One region of the Micromonospora sp. NPDC048986 genome, then DNA from elsewhere that is predicted to be linked to it. Evidence: riboswitches for the same ligand, from Rfam matches in the RefSeq annotation. Region 1 holds a riboswitch; each other region holds the start of a gene.
What was found. A riboswitch is a leader RNA that binds a small molecule or an ion and turns the genes downstream of it on or off. The one in region 1 is predicted to bind cyclic di-AMP.
Positions count from the first base shown of each region.

Region 1 (4,271 bases):
GAGGTCCGGTGCCAGCCACCGCCCGGGCCAGTGCCGCTCAAGGTACGGTGCCCAGGGCAACCACACGTCCCCTGTCGCTCCCATGCCGTGCAGCAGCAGCAGGACCGGCCCGCGGCCGGCGTGACCACCCGTCTTCTCCACCACGGCCGCAGTGTCCCACGGTTCACGGCCTGGTACGAGAGCCGTCGACGGCGGACCGCGCGCACAAACGCCGCGGGCGCCGGCCCCTTGTGGGGGACGGCGCCCGCGGCGGTCAGCGTGCCCTGGTCAGGCGGAGTAGCCCCGGCTGGTGATCCAGTTGGCCAGGTCGATCGTGGTGATCCAGTACGACGGGTCGGCCGGGTTCGCCGAGTCGGCGATCCGCACGGTGCGACCGTTGTCCTTGTAGCCCACGACGGCGATGTAGTGCCCGCCGCCGTAGGAGTGCCAGCCGCCGTCGGTGTCGGTGGCGTCCCCGACGACGTTGGCCACCACGCCGCGGCCGTCGGTGATGGCCTTCACCACATCGGCCTGGAGGCGGTCCATCTGGGCCGGGCTGGGCGCGCCGGGGAACATCCGGGTCCGGTACGGGGAGCCCTTCACCTCGGCGTTGAGCACCCGGGTGGTGTCCTCGGCCGAGTTGGTGCCCATCTCGGTGGTGCCCAGCTCGGCGCCGAGCCGCTCCTGGGTGCGGTCGATGCCGGCGGCGCTGAGCGCGTTGCGGGTGGCCGCCGGGCCGCAGTTGTAGTAGGTGTTCTGCGCCTCGTAGTCGTAGTCGAGCACCTTGGTCGCGGGCGGCTTCGGCGGCGTCGGCTTACGGGTCAGGTCCGGGTTGCTGCTGGCCTTGGCGGCGGGGGACGCGGCGCTGGTGGCCGGGGCGGCGGTGGTCGGGGCGGCGCTGGCCGAGGGGGACGCTTCCCGGGCCTCGCCGCGGGAGGCGGCGACGTCGCTGCGCATCTCGGCGACAGTGGTCGCGGTGCGCTGGCCGGCCGGGGCGTCGTCGGCAGTGGTGAGCAGGGCGCCGGTGGTGGTGGCGATCGCCAGGGCCGCGGCGGACGCGGCGACGATCTGGTACGGGCGCTCGGTGGCGAGGCGGCGGAGCTGACGCTTCAGGGTGTGCTTCACGGGGTCCTCCACGGATCGGGGGGCGAGCGGCACACCGGGCAGGACCGGTATCCGGGCAGGCGCCAGCGCGCGGACTCTGGTCCGCGGATGGTGAACCGCTCAGGGGAACGCCCGGCGCGGCCGGGCGGGGAAGGCGATGACCCGGGGGGTCAGCTCACCGTCACTGGACGAATGAGCGGGTGCATCGCCGCGCCGTGGAGGCGAGGGAACAACCGAGGGGTGGAAAGGTGCTGCACGAGGAGTTGACTCCTTCCGACACCGCCTACCGGGTTAGCTGACGGATTCGGGCGGGAAGATCGCCCTACCGCGGGACGTGGCTCGCGGATTCACCCCGGACTTACTGGTGGATCCCCGGTTCGTTGATCACGATTAAGCGGGTCGATGCGGCGTCGCCTCTTGCGATCGGTTACCGCATCGGACAGGACGACAGTACTGGCGGCTCCGCGCCCTGCCAAGCCAGGTTCACCTGCGTAAACCCCAATCGGCGCGACAATTTCTGCGCGTATTGCCGATGATGTGACTCGATGGGACAACCGGTTACGGCGACGCCTGCGGGCGACAACCGGACAGGCCGCAGAGAACGCGCCCACAATCGCGAGAACAATCCCGCCGATCGCGTCGGACGTCCTAATTCACGAGTGGGTGACCGGCCTCACATCACGGATTGGGCTCAACCCACCCGGGCCGGGCGCCACAGCGCCACGACGGCGGGACGCAGCGCCCCGGCCACAGTGCGGCGGGCGGGGACCACCGTCGGGCGGAGCCGGGCCGCCGCCGCGTACGCCTCCTCGGCGAGGGCACGAGCCGACTCGGCGGCCAGCTCCGCGTCGCGCCAGGCGGCCCGCTCGCTGTCGGCGGCCACCTGGTAGTCGGCCAGCCGCGCATCCCTGACCACCCGGCTGATCAGCACCTCCTGCTCGACCGGGTGTCGCCGGGGATCCCAGCAGCGCCGGTGCCCGAACACGTCGCCGAGCTGCGCCATGGTCAGGTCGCCCCGCCAGTACGCCGCCATCGCCGCCCGGTGCAGATAGCGTTCCCGGGCGGCGTACTCGGCGGGGGTGTGCGGGGTCTGCGGGGTGGGCAGCGCACCCGCGCCGGCGAAGCGACGCGCGGCGGTGTCCGCCTCGTCGTACCCGATCCAGGCCCGCTCCAACTGCTCCTGAGCGGTCAGCCAGGCGGCGCGTCGCCGCTTGGCTGTGGTGGCCGCGCCGGCCGCGGCGACGGCCACCTCCTCGGCGTAGCGGCGCCTGTCGACGGCCTCGGCGGCGGCCAGCTCCCGAGCAGTGGGCCCGGCCGGGAGCGGGTCGTCAGTGCGCCGGTCCCGTTCGGGACGGGCGGCCAGCACGGTGAGCAGGCCCAGGGTCAGCAGGAACAGCGTCGACCAGATGGCGGCGGCCCGCGGCACCTCGGTCACGAACTGGTAGAAGACGACGGTCTCCATGGTCGGCACCTCGGGGAGAGAGCAGTGCGATGGGGGGCCACGCCGACCAGCGGGCCACTGTGGCCACGGGGCGGCGGGTCAGAGAGCGGGTGGGTCGACAGGGCGCGGTGACGGGACGGTCGTCCCGGTGACTCAGCGCCCGGGTGGGGCCCGGGAAGCCCGACCGCTCGCGGCATCGACGAGGGGCGGCAGGTCAGCCTCGGCCGCGCGGACCGGCAGCACGCCGGCCACGATGGTGTTCTGATCGCCGGGGAGCACCACCGGCGCGTCGATCGACCAGGTCGGGATCGCCTCTTCGGCGGCCTGCGGCGCCATCGCCAGGGCCGGGCGGGCCGCACGGGGTGCCCCGGAGTGCCGGTAGGAGGCCGCCAGCGAGCCGGCGGCGACGCTGGCCGGCACCGCACTCGACGTCGGCACCGGGCCGGGTGGTGGCGTGGCGGCCGTGGCCGGGCCTGCGCCGAGCGCCAGGGCCGCGACGACGGCGAGGCTGGTCAGCACCCGGGTCGCCCAGCGCGCCACCCACCACAGCGGACAGGTGAACGCGACCGGAAGCACGCCCCAACGCTACCGTCGCGCCGACCCGGGCGCACCGACCACGGGCGTGTCGGATCACGCCGCGCCGACCCTGTTGACCAGGGTGGACGTTGTCAGCGCAGGTCGACGTAGGTTGGTCGTCCGCCGGCCTGACCGACCTCGCCGGCAGGTCCGTCGACCTCACCACGGGCGCTGCTTGCACTGTCGGGTGCGTCGTCGCCGCCGCCCGCACGTTGTCGGGGGACGGGCGCCGGACGGGCCGCTCGGCGCGGCGCGAGCCGGCGCATCATCGGGGTTTCGACGAAGCGGTGCAGCAGCCCGGCGAGGATCAGGTTCGCCGCCAGGAAGCCGAGCACCACGGCCGGGCCACGCCAGCCCGCGAAGCCGATCCCCCAGGTCCCGTTCCAGCGCAGCACGCTCGTCATCACCAGCACGTGCACCAGGTAGAAGGCGAACGACACCTCACCGAGCCAGACCAGCGGCCGGGACCGCCACGGCGAGCGCCGACCCCGCACGTCGGCGTCCGCGGCCGCGGTGATCACCAAGAGGTACGCGACAGCGAGCAGCGTGGTCCACAGCTCGGCGCGGATCCACTGCGCCGCCGCCACCCAGGTGACCACGAAGATGGCGCTGGCCACTGTCAGACCGGGGCCGCGCCAGAGCCCCCGACGCATCAACTCGGCCGCCACCGCGCCCAGCCAGAACTCCAGCGACCGCACCGGCGGGAAGATCTGGGTGAACCACCAGCGGCTCACCTCCGGCACCAACTCCTGCGCCGGCCAGAGCGCGAGGATCAACAGCGGCAGCGCGACGACCAGCGCCCAGAGCAGCTTCGGTTTGGCCCGGCGCAGCAGTGGCAGCGCCAGCGGCAGACACAGGTAGAAGAAGAACTCACAGGACAGCGACCAGCTGACGGTGTTGATGCTGTAGAACCAGCCCGGACGGGGGTCCCACGCCTGCAACAGCAGCAGGTTCTCCAACGCCGCCGCCGGCAGGACCGGGTCGGCGAACCACCAGGCGACCGCAAGCGTCGCCGCGAACAGCACCAGGTGGTTCGGGTAGATCTTGGCGATCCGCCGCCGCCAGAAGGTACGCCGGGAATCCCCCTCGCGGGCCGACCAGACCAGCACGAAACCGCTGAGGATGAAGAAGAACTGCACCCCGGAGAGACCGAGGGTGAACAGCGCGTCGA
Region 1 is NZ_JBEZFJ010000011.1:208,775-213,045, reverse strand. It holds gene AB0B94_RS22945 (alpha/beta fold hydrolase) at 1-144, opposite strand, end outside; gene AB0B94_RS22940 (C39 family peptidase) at 268-1,116, opposite strand; cyclic di-AMP (ydaO/yuaA leader) riboswitch at 1,349-1,490, opposite strand; gene AB0B94_RS22935 (hypothetical protein) at 1,775-2,545, opposite strand; gene AB0B94_RS22930 (hypothetical protein) at 2,678-3,100, opposite strand; gene AB0B94_RS22925 (acyltransferase) at 3,193-4,271, opposite strand, start outside.

Region 2 (4,271 bases), on a different contig from region 1:
ACGCGGCTATGGTGGTCCGATGCTGCTCTCCGACCGCGACCTGGTCTCCGAGATCAAGGCCGGCACGCTGGGCCTGGAGCCGTTCGAGCCCACCCTGGTCCAACCCTCCAGCATCGACGTCCGACTCGACCGGCTGTTCCGGGTCTTCAACAACCACCTCTACACCCACATCGATCCGGCAATGCAGCAGGACGACCTGACCTCGGCGGTCGAGGTCCCCGACGGCGAGCCGTTCGTGCTGCACCCGGGGGAGTTCGTGCTCGCCTCGACGCTGGAGGTCATCTCGCTGGGTGACCAGCTCGCCGGCCGGCTGGAGGGCAAGAGCTCCCTGGGCCGGCTCGGCCTGCTCACGCACTCCACAGCCGGTTTCATCGACCCGGGCTTCTCCGGTCACGTGACGCTGGAACTCTCCAACGTGGCGAACCTGCCGATCACCCTGTGGCCGGGCATGAAGATCGGGCAGCTCTGCATCTTCCGACTCTCCTCGCCGGCCGAGCACCCGTACGGCTCGGTGGTCTACGGCTCGCGCTACCAGGGCCAGCGGGGGCCGACACCCAGCCGCGCCTGGCAGCACTGGCGCACCTGGCCAACCCGCTAGGACCACGACGACGAGGGCCCGCCGCGACAGTTCGCGACGGGCCCTTCGATCGTCCGGAGTCAGCCGGGACGGCCGTAGCTGTGGATCGGACCGTCGTCGACCTTCTTCATCTTGACCGGCTGACCGGCCTGCGAGGCGTGCACCACCCAGCCGCCGCCGACGTACATGCCGACGTGGTGGATGTCGCTGTAGTAGAAGACCAGGTCGCCGGGGCGCAGGTCGCCCTTGCTGACGTTCTTGGTGACCCGGCTCTGCGCGGCGGCGTTGTGCGGCAGTGACACGCCGGCCTTCGCCCAGGCGGCCAGCATCAGCCCGGAGCAGTCGTACGAGTTCGGTCCCTCGGCACCCCAGACGTAGGGCTTGCCGATCTGCGCGCAGGCGAACTTGACAGCGGTGCCCGCGGCGCCGCCTGGGTAGCTACCCGGGCAGGGCGCCGGACGCAGCGGACCGCCGCCACCGTTGCCGTACACCTTGAGGCGCAGCTTCTGCAGGCGGTCGATCTCCTCGTTGATCTGCTTCTTCTTCGCCGCCAGCTGAGCCTCGGTGCGGGTCAGCTGGGCCACCATCTCGTCCAGCGGGGCCTTCTGCGCGGCCAACTGGTCGCGCAGGTCGGCCACCTGGCGCACGTCCTTCTGCTGGTTGTGCGCGAAGCGGTCGAGCATTTCGAGCTGGCCGACCACCTCGCTGGGCGACCGGCTGCCCAGCACCGCGTTGACGGTCGAGACGTTCTCACCCTTGTAGGCGCGTACGGCAAGGGCACTGACCTTGTCCATCGCGGCGTCGACCTGGCGCTCAAGCGGAGTGATCCGGGCGGCCAGGGCGTCTGCCTGCTTGCGCTTCGCGGCGAGGTCGGTGCGGGTGGCGTTGTGCCGTTCAATGATCGGTTCGAGCTTGTTCCAGTCGGCGTCGATCTGGCGCTCGATCTCGGCGACGGACGGGTCGGCGTGGGCCGCCGTGGCACTGCCGGTCAGGACGACGGCGATGCCCGCCAGCGCGGCGAGAGCGGTGGTGAAGCGGGACCAGCGTGGGCGCGGCACTATCGGCGTCGGGCCGGCTGACGCCGACCGCTCGGACGACGGCCGCGGGGCATGGAGTGCCACCGGGGTCTCGTACTCCTTCTTCCTGACCGCCTACCGGGTTAGCTGACGGGTTCGGGCGGGAAGTCGGCGCCCTACCGCAGTGGCTGCGGATTCACCCCGAGGGACCTGGGTCCCCGGTTCGCTCGGAAACGACTCGGCGGTGTCGGTCCGTTACCGCCCGGGCTGGGCGGAGCTGCTGTCGGCCCGACGAATGACCAGAGTAGAGACGCCTGTTACCAATCCGCAACCCGTGCGGCAGTGACACTCCGTACCGATTGGACGAGGTCACCGACAGTGTGTGAAGAATTCTTTCCCTCTGCTTCGATAGATGGAAAGGTATTGACGCGACCTCCCGGACGGCGCGATGGTGACCTGACCTCACTCCGCGAGAATCTAGGGGGTTCGATGCACCATCCAACCCTGTCGACCGGCTGGCGCGCACTGCTCGCCGCCACTGTGGTAGCCGCCGCGACCACGGTGCCACTCTCCGTCGGCCCGGCCGCAGCCGCGCCCACCACCGACCGCCAGCAGCAGTACGCCGCAGCGGCCAGCGAGTACGGCGTGCCGGCCGTCGTGCTGCTCGGCGTCTCGTACCTGGAGTCCCGTTGGGACACCAACGCCGGCACACCGAGCACCAGTGGCGGCTACGGCCCGATGCACCTGACCGACGCGCGGCACGTGGCCGCCCTCCCCGGGCGCGGCCACCACGACGCCGGTGCCGAGGACCCGCGCGGCGACGACTCCCGTCCCGCACTGGTGCCCGCGCCCCGACCGGTCGAGGCACCCGCGCCGTCCACCGCCGCGTTGCAGACCGTCGACGCCGCCGCCACGCTGACCGGCGCCACCCCCGAGGCACTGCGCACCGACGCGGGTCTCAACATCCGGGGCGGGGCCGCGCTGCTGAGCGCGTACCAGAGGGATCTGGGCGCACCGGTCGGCGCGGACACCGACCCGGCGGCCTGGTACGGCGCGGTGGCCCGCTACTCCGGCGCGGACAGCGCCGACGCCGCCGCGGCCTTCGCCGACGAGGTCTTCACCACCATCGGCGCGGGCGAAGCCCGGGTGACCGACGACGGCCAGCGGGTCAGCCTGCCGGCCCGCGCGGTGCGGCCCGAGCGTTCCTGGTTGGACCGACTGGGCCTGCGCCGCCTGGCCCGCCCGGACGGGGTGGAGTGCCCGCGCACCATCTCGTGTGAGTGGATCCCGGCGCCCTACGAGGCGTTCGGCGACGGTGACTACGGCAACCACGACCTCTCCGACCGGCCCGCACGGCAGAAGATCGAGTACATAGTCATCCACGACACCGAGGCGAGTTGGGCCACCACCCTGCAACTCGTCCAGGATCCGACCTACGTGAGCTGGCACTACTCGCTGCGTTCGGTCGACGGGCACATCGCCCAGCACGTGAAGACCAAGGATGTCGCTTGGCACGCCGGCAACTGGTACGTCAACGCGAAGTCGATCGGGTTGGAACACGAGGGCTTCGCGGCGCAGGGCACCTGGTACACCGAGGCGATGTACCGGACGTCGGCGAAGCTGGTCCGGCACCTGGCGTTGCGGTACGGCATTCCGCTGGACCGCCAGCACATCATCGGCCACGACAACGTGCCCGGCACCATTCCCTCGACAGTGCGGGGGATGCACTGGGATCCGGGCCCGTACTGGGACTGGACGCACTACTTCGACCTGCTGCACGCGCCTCGACTGGACACCGGCACCCCGGCCACCGGGCTGGTCCGGATCGACCCGGACTACGCCACCAACCAGCCGGCGTTCACCGACTGCGTCACCGCCGGCGTGCCCTGCGCGCCACGCGGCTCCTCGGCCGTGGTGCTGCGCAGCGCGCCGTCAGCGGACGCGCCGCTGGTGAACGACATCGCGCTGCGCCCGGACGGCAGCCCGAACACGATGTCCGTGTCCGACCACGGGGCCCGGGCGTCCGCCGGGCAGACGTACGCGTTGGCCGGGCGGCAGGGCGACTGGACGGCGATCTGGTACCTCGGGCAGCGGGCCTGGTTCCACAACCCGGCGTCCGCGCCGACCGCCAGCTGGACAGTCGGCGTGGTGGCCACGCCGAAGCCCGGCCGGACCACCGTTCCGGTCTACGGACGGGCGTACCCGGAGCAGTCCGCGTACCCGGAAGGGGTGCCCTACCAGGCGATCTCGCCGCTCCAGTACACCCTGGCCGCCGGGCAGCGGTACGCCGTCGGCGCGGTGCTGGCCGGCGAGTACTACCGGGCCAGCACGTTCGACGGCTCATCACCCGGCGACTGGACGGTGATCCGCGGCAAGAACCGGTACGCGCAGATCCAGTTCGGCCACCGGATCATGTACGTCGACCTCGCCGACGTGCAGCTGTTGCCGTCTCCGGTGGGCGCTCCCCGCTGACAACCACGACGGCCCCCGGTCGGTGACCGGGGGCCGTCGTGTGGCGCGAGGTGGATCAGCCGGGTCTGCGGAACCCGGCGACAGGCATGGTGTTGATGCTGGACACCTGCACCGGCTTGCCGGCACGTGGCGCGTGCACCATCTGGTTGTTACCCAGATACAGCCCGACATGACTCAGGCCGGAGAAGAAGAAGACCAGGTCACCG
Region 2 is NZ_JBEZFJ010000001.1:764,889-769,159, forward strand. It holds gene dcd (dCTP deaminase) at 20-598, shown strand; gene AB0B94_RS03585 (NlpC/P60 family protein) at 658-1,698, opposite strand; cyclic di-AMP (ydaO/yuaA leader) riboswitch at 1,712-1,847, opposite strand; gene AB0B94_RS03590 (peptidoglycan recognition family protein) at 2,083-4,065, shown strand; gene AB0B94_RS03595 (NlpC/P60 family protein) at 4,121-4,271, opposite strand, start outside.
Region 2: another riboswitch for cyclic di-AMP. It lies ahead of AB0B94_RS03585 (NlpC/P60 family protein); the one in region 1 lies ahead of AB0B94_RS22940 (C39 family peptidase).

Region 3 (4,271 bases), on a different contig from region 1:
CTGCTCTCCGGCGTCGCGATCTACGTGGTGATCGAGGCGATCCGCCGTTTCGGTGACCCGCACCAGGTCATCGCCGGCCCGATGCTCGCGGTGGCAGTGCTCGGCCTGCTCGCCAACATCGCCGCCTTCGCGCTGCTGCGCGCCGGGGCCCGCGAGAGCATCAACCTCCAGGGCGCCTACCTGGAGGTGCTCGGCGACCTGCTCGGCTCGCTCGGCGTCATCGGCGCGGCGCTGCTCATCACCGTCACCGACTGGTGGTGGGCCGACCCCCTGGTCGCGGTCGCCATCGGCGTGTTCATCCTGCCGCGCACCTGGCGGCTGGCCCGCGCCGCCATCCGCATCCTGGTGCAGGCCGCCCCGGAGCACCTCCAGGTGACGGCCGTGCACGACCGGCTCGCCGCCGTCCCCGGGGTCGTCGAGGTCCACGACCTGCACGTCTGGACGCTCACCTCGGGCATGGAGGTGGCCTCCGCCCACCTGACCATGGCACCCGGCGCGGAGGTCGGCGCGGTGCTCACCGCGGCGCGTACGGCCCTGCACGACGATTTCCGCATCGAGCACGCGACGTTGCAGATAGAGCCCGGCGCCGCCTCTGGAGCCTGTGGCTCCATCGAATGGTGACGGAGCCGTAATTTTCCGTGGTGACGCACGCACCGTCCGTCACATTGGCTGCACCGGCCCCACCGGCACCGGTAGGCTCGGTCCCGGCCTCCACCAGGCGGCGCCCTCCCGGCGCCGGTGGCGGTCGCCGCCTAATCGCCCAGCTGGGCGAACCGGGGAACCATGTTCCTGGGGTGCATCCGCGTCAGCGGTAGGGATCTTCCGTCCCGAACCCGTCAGCTAACCCGGTCGGCGGCTGACGGAAGGACATGCGCAGTGGCACCAGCACGACCACCCGCCGCCCGACTGGCGGCCCTGATCGTCGCGATGTTCGCCCTCGGCGTCGCGCTTCCGGCCGGCACCGCCTCGGCCGCTCCCCCGACCGGCCTACGGGCCGCCGCACCCGACTCCGACGAGGAGGGCGGCACCCCGGCGTTGCGCGCCCAACTCGAGGCGGCCAGCAAGGGCTACCTGGACGCGAAGCGCGCCCTGGACACCTCAGTGCAACGGCAGCAGCAGCTGGCCACCCAACTGAAGACCATCGAGGTCGAGATCGACCAGCGCAACGGCAAGGTCGGCGAGATCGCCGAAGTGGCCTACCGCACCGGCCGGCTCGGTGCGATGTCGGCGCTGCTCAACAGCAACACCCCCGAAGGCTTCATGGACCGGGCGGCCGCGCTGGACGCGGTGGCGGCCAACGAGGACCGGGTGCTGCGCGACCTGCTGAACAGCAAGGACAAGGCCAATCGCACCCGAGTCGCCCTGGACGGCGAGATCAACGAACAGCGCAAGCAGGTCGCGGTGATGGCCAAGCGCAAGGAGCAGGCCGAACGGGCCCTGACCGTGGCCACCACACCCAGACCGCAGACCACCGGCGACGCCGGCTCCAACCGGGGCACCTCCAACGCCAACGCGACGGCCGCGCCGCGCAACTCCGACGGCTCCTGGCCCTCCGAGTCGTGCAGCGTCAACGATCCCACCCCGGCCAGCGGCTGCATCACCCCCCGCACCCTGCACGCGCTCAACCAGGCCAAGGCCGCGGGGTTCACCCGGTACGTCTCGTGCCACCGCCCCAGCGGCTCCGGTGAACACCCGAAGGGCCGGGCCTGCGACTTCGCGGCGCAGAAGGGCGGCTTCGGCGGGAACGCCACCGGCGGCGACAAGACCTACGGCAACAACCTGGCCGCGTACTTCATCCGCAACGCGGACCGGCTCGCCGTGCTCTACGTGATCTGGTACCGGCAGATCTGGCTGCCCAGCAGCGGGTGGAAGTCGTACAGCGGGGCGCACGGGACCCCGTCGACCGACCACACCAACCACGTCCACCTGTCGGTCTACTAACCCAGCCGTCGTGATGCCTGTGAGTCATCGTGATGACTCACAGGCATCACGTGCGTCCGGGGGCCGGGCTACGTCGCCGGGCGTACCCCTGATGTCGTCGCTCGTCGGACGACCCGGCCGCGGTCCGCGGGCAGCATCGCGGTATGCCTCGGATCCGACCCACCACCCGCAAGGCGCTGCTCACCCTGCACCTCGTCACCTCGCTCGGCTGGCTCGGCGCCGACCTGGTGCTGCTCACCCTCGGCATCGCCGTGCAGCGGGGTGCCGACCCGGCGGTGGTCTATCCGGTCACGGCCCTGGTCGGCACGGTGCTGTTCGCGCCGCTGAGCGTCCTGGTCTGGCTGATCGGAGTCGCCAGCTCGCTGCTCACCCCGTGGGGCCTGCTGCGCCACCGCTGGGTGCTGGTCAAGCTCGTGCTCACCACCGTGATGGTCGGGCTGGTGCTGTTCCTGCTCACCCCGAACCTGCGCCACGCCGGAGCGGTCGGCGCCGCCCTGCCGGCACGCGATCGCGCCGACCTGGTCATCGCGCCGGCGGTGTCGACCAGCCTGATGATCATCGCGACGGTGCTGTCCACCTACAAGCCGTGGGGTCGACGTCCCGCCGCCCGACCGGCCCGCACAACCCGTGATCGCGCCGCAACCACGATCTAGGCTCCTCTTCCGCTGCACGCCGCCAGCAGGTCAAGGCCGTAGCGCCAAGCGCAAGTAGCCTGCCCTGCCCCGCAAGTGGCCTGCCCGGCCCCGCGAGTGGCCTGCCCGGCCCCGCGATCTTGCACTTAGTGTCCCGACACATGGGGCATTCCGCTGATATCTACAACCGAAACTGCAAGATCGACGCAGCGGGGCGGGGCGGGGTGGGCGGGGGCGGGGTGGGCGGGGCGGGTCAGGTGGGCGGGGGGTTGCTGGTGCGGTCGAGGGCGGCGCCCAGCCGGGTGGCGAGGGCGAGGTGAGCGGCCTGGGCCTGGCGGAACGCGTACCGGAACAGTGGCGTCGGTGCGGTCAGGGTGATCTCGACGTCGATGCGGACCAGCCCGTCCGGTTCGGCGCGTAGTCGGGTGTGGTTTCGCACCGTGGTGGCCGGCCACTGGCGGGCCACCGTGACGATCTCGTCGGCCTCGCTGATCAGCACGTCCGCGTGGTACGTGGTCCGGAAGCGCAGCGGACCGGCCGCCAACCGATCGTTGATCGTGTAGCTGGCCTGGGCGCCGGACCGGGGTGGCACCCGGCGAACCCTGACGATCAGCGGATGCAGCTCGCCCTGCCGGGTCAGGTCGCTGAGCAACGCTGCCGCCTCGGCGGGTGAGCACCGGGCCTGGACGGTGTAGCTGAAGGTATCGCTGCTGAGCACACCGTCTCCCGCCGTCGCTTGTCGCCCGATCGTCCCGTACCGATGTCTGGCTGGCAACGCCCCGGGCTCTCCGCGCCGCGCCGGAGCGGACCGATGCGACGACCCGCCACCACCTGCGCCATTAGGGTCGGTTAGTGCGAAATCTTCCGAAAGTGCCGGAGGGCGGCCAGCATGAACGGCGATGACCGATGAGTGGGCACGTGATGGTCTTCGCGCCCACCCCGCAGCTGACGGTGACTGTGGACCAGCCCAACGACCACCCCGAGCTGCACCTGCACCCTGGCGGGCAGGGCGTCTGGCAGGCCCGGATGGTGATCTCCCTCGGCGTCGACGTGGTGCTCTGCGCCGCCCTCGGCGGTGAGATCGGCCAGGTGCTGGAGCCGCTGCTGGTCAGCGAGGGCGTCGACCTCAAGGTGGTGGTCCGTGACTCCGGCAGCGGCGGGTACGTGCATGATCGCCGCGAGGGCTCCCGGCAGGAGATCGCCGACGTGCCCGGGCAGCCACTGAGTCGGCACGAGATCGACGAGCTGTACAACCTCGCCCTCGGCGAGGGCCTGCGGGCCTCGGTGAGCATCCTCAGTGGGCCGAACGAACCGTGGCTCGTACCTGCCGACCTGTACCGACGCTTCGCCGCCGACCTCGGCGCGAACGGCGGACGGGTGGTGGTCGACCTCTCCGGCGACCACCTCGGTTCGGTGCTGGAGAGCGGGGTGTTCTTCCTCAAGGTGAGTCACGAGGAGTTGATCCGCGACGGCCGCGCTCGCAGTGACGACACCGAGGAACTGACCCGGGCCATGTACGAGTTGCACGCGGGCGGCGCCGAGACGGTGGTGGTGAGCCGCGCCGACCAGCCGGCGTTGGCGCTCGTCGACGGGGAGCTGTTCCAGGTCGAGATGCCCCGGCTGGAGGCCGCCGACCCACGCGGCGCGGGCGACTCGATGACGGCCGGAGTGGCGGCCGTCGTGGCCAGGGGTGGGGAC
Region 3 is NZ_JBEZFJ010000008.1:222,932-227,202, reverse strand. It holds gene AB0B94_RS18505 (cation diffusion facilitator family transporter) at 1-621, shown strand, start outside; cyclic di-AMP (ydaO/yuaA leader) riboswitch at 740-871, shown strand; gene AB0B94_RS18500 (hypothetical protein) at 928-1,941, shown strand; gene AB0B94_RS18495 (hypothetical protein) at 2,085-2,594, shown strand; gene AB0B94_RS18490 (SRPBCC family protein) at 2,827-3,291, opposite strand; gene AB0B94_RS18485 (PfkB family carbohydrate kinase) at 3,480-4,271, shown strand, end outside.
Region 3: another riboswitch for cyclic di-AMP. It lies ahead of AB0B94_RS18500 (hypothetical protein); the one in region 1 lies ahead of AB0B94_RS22940 (C39 family peptidase).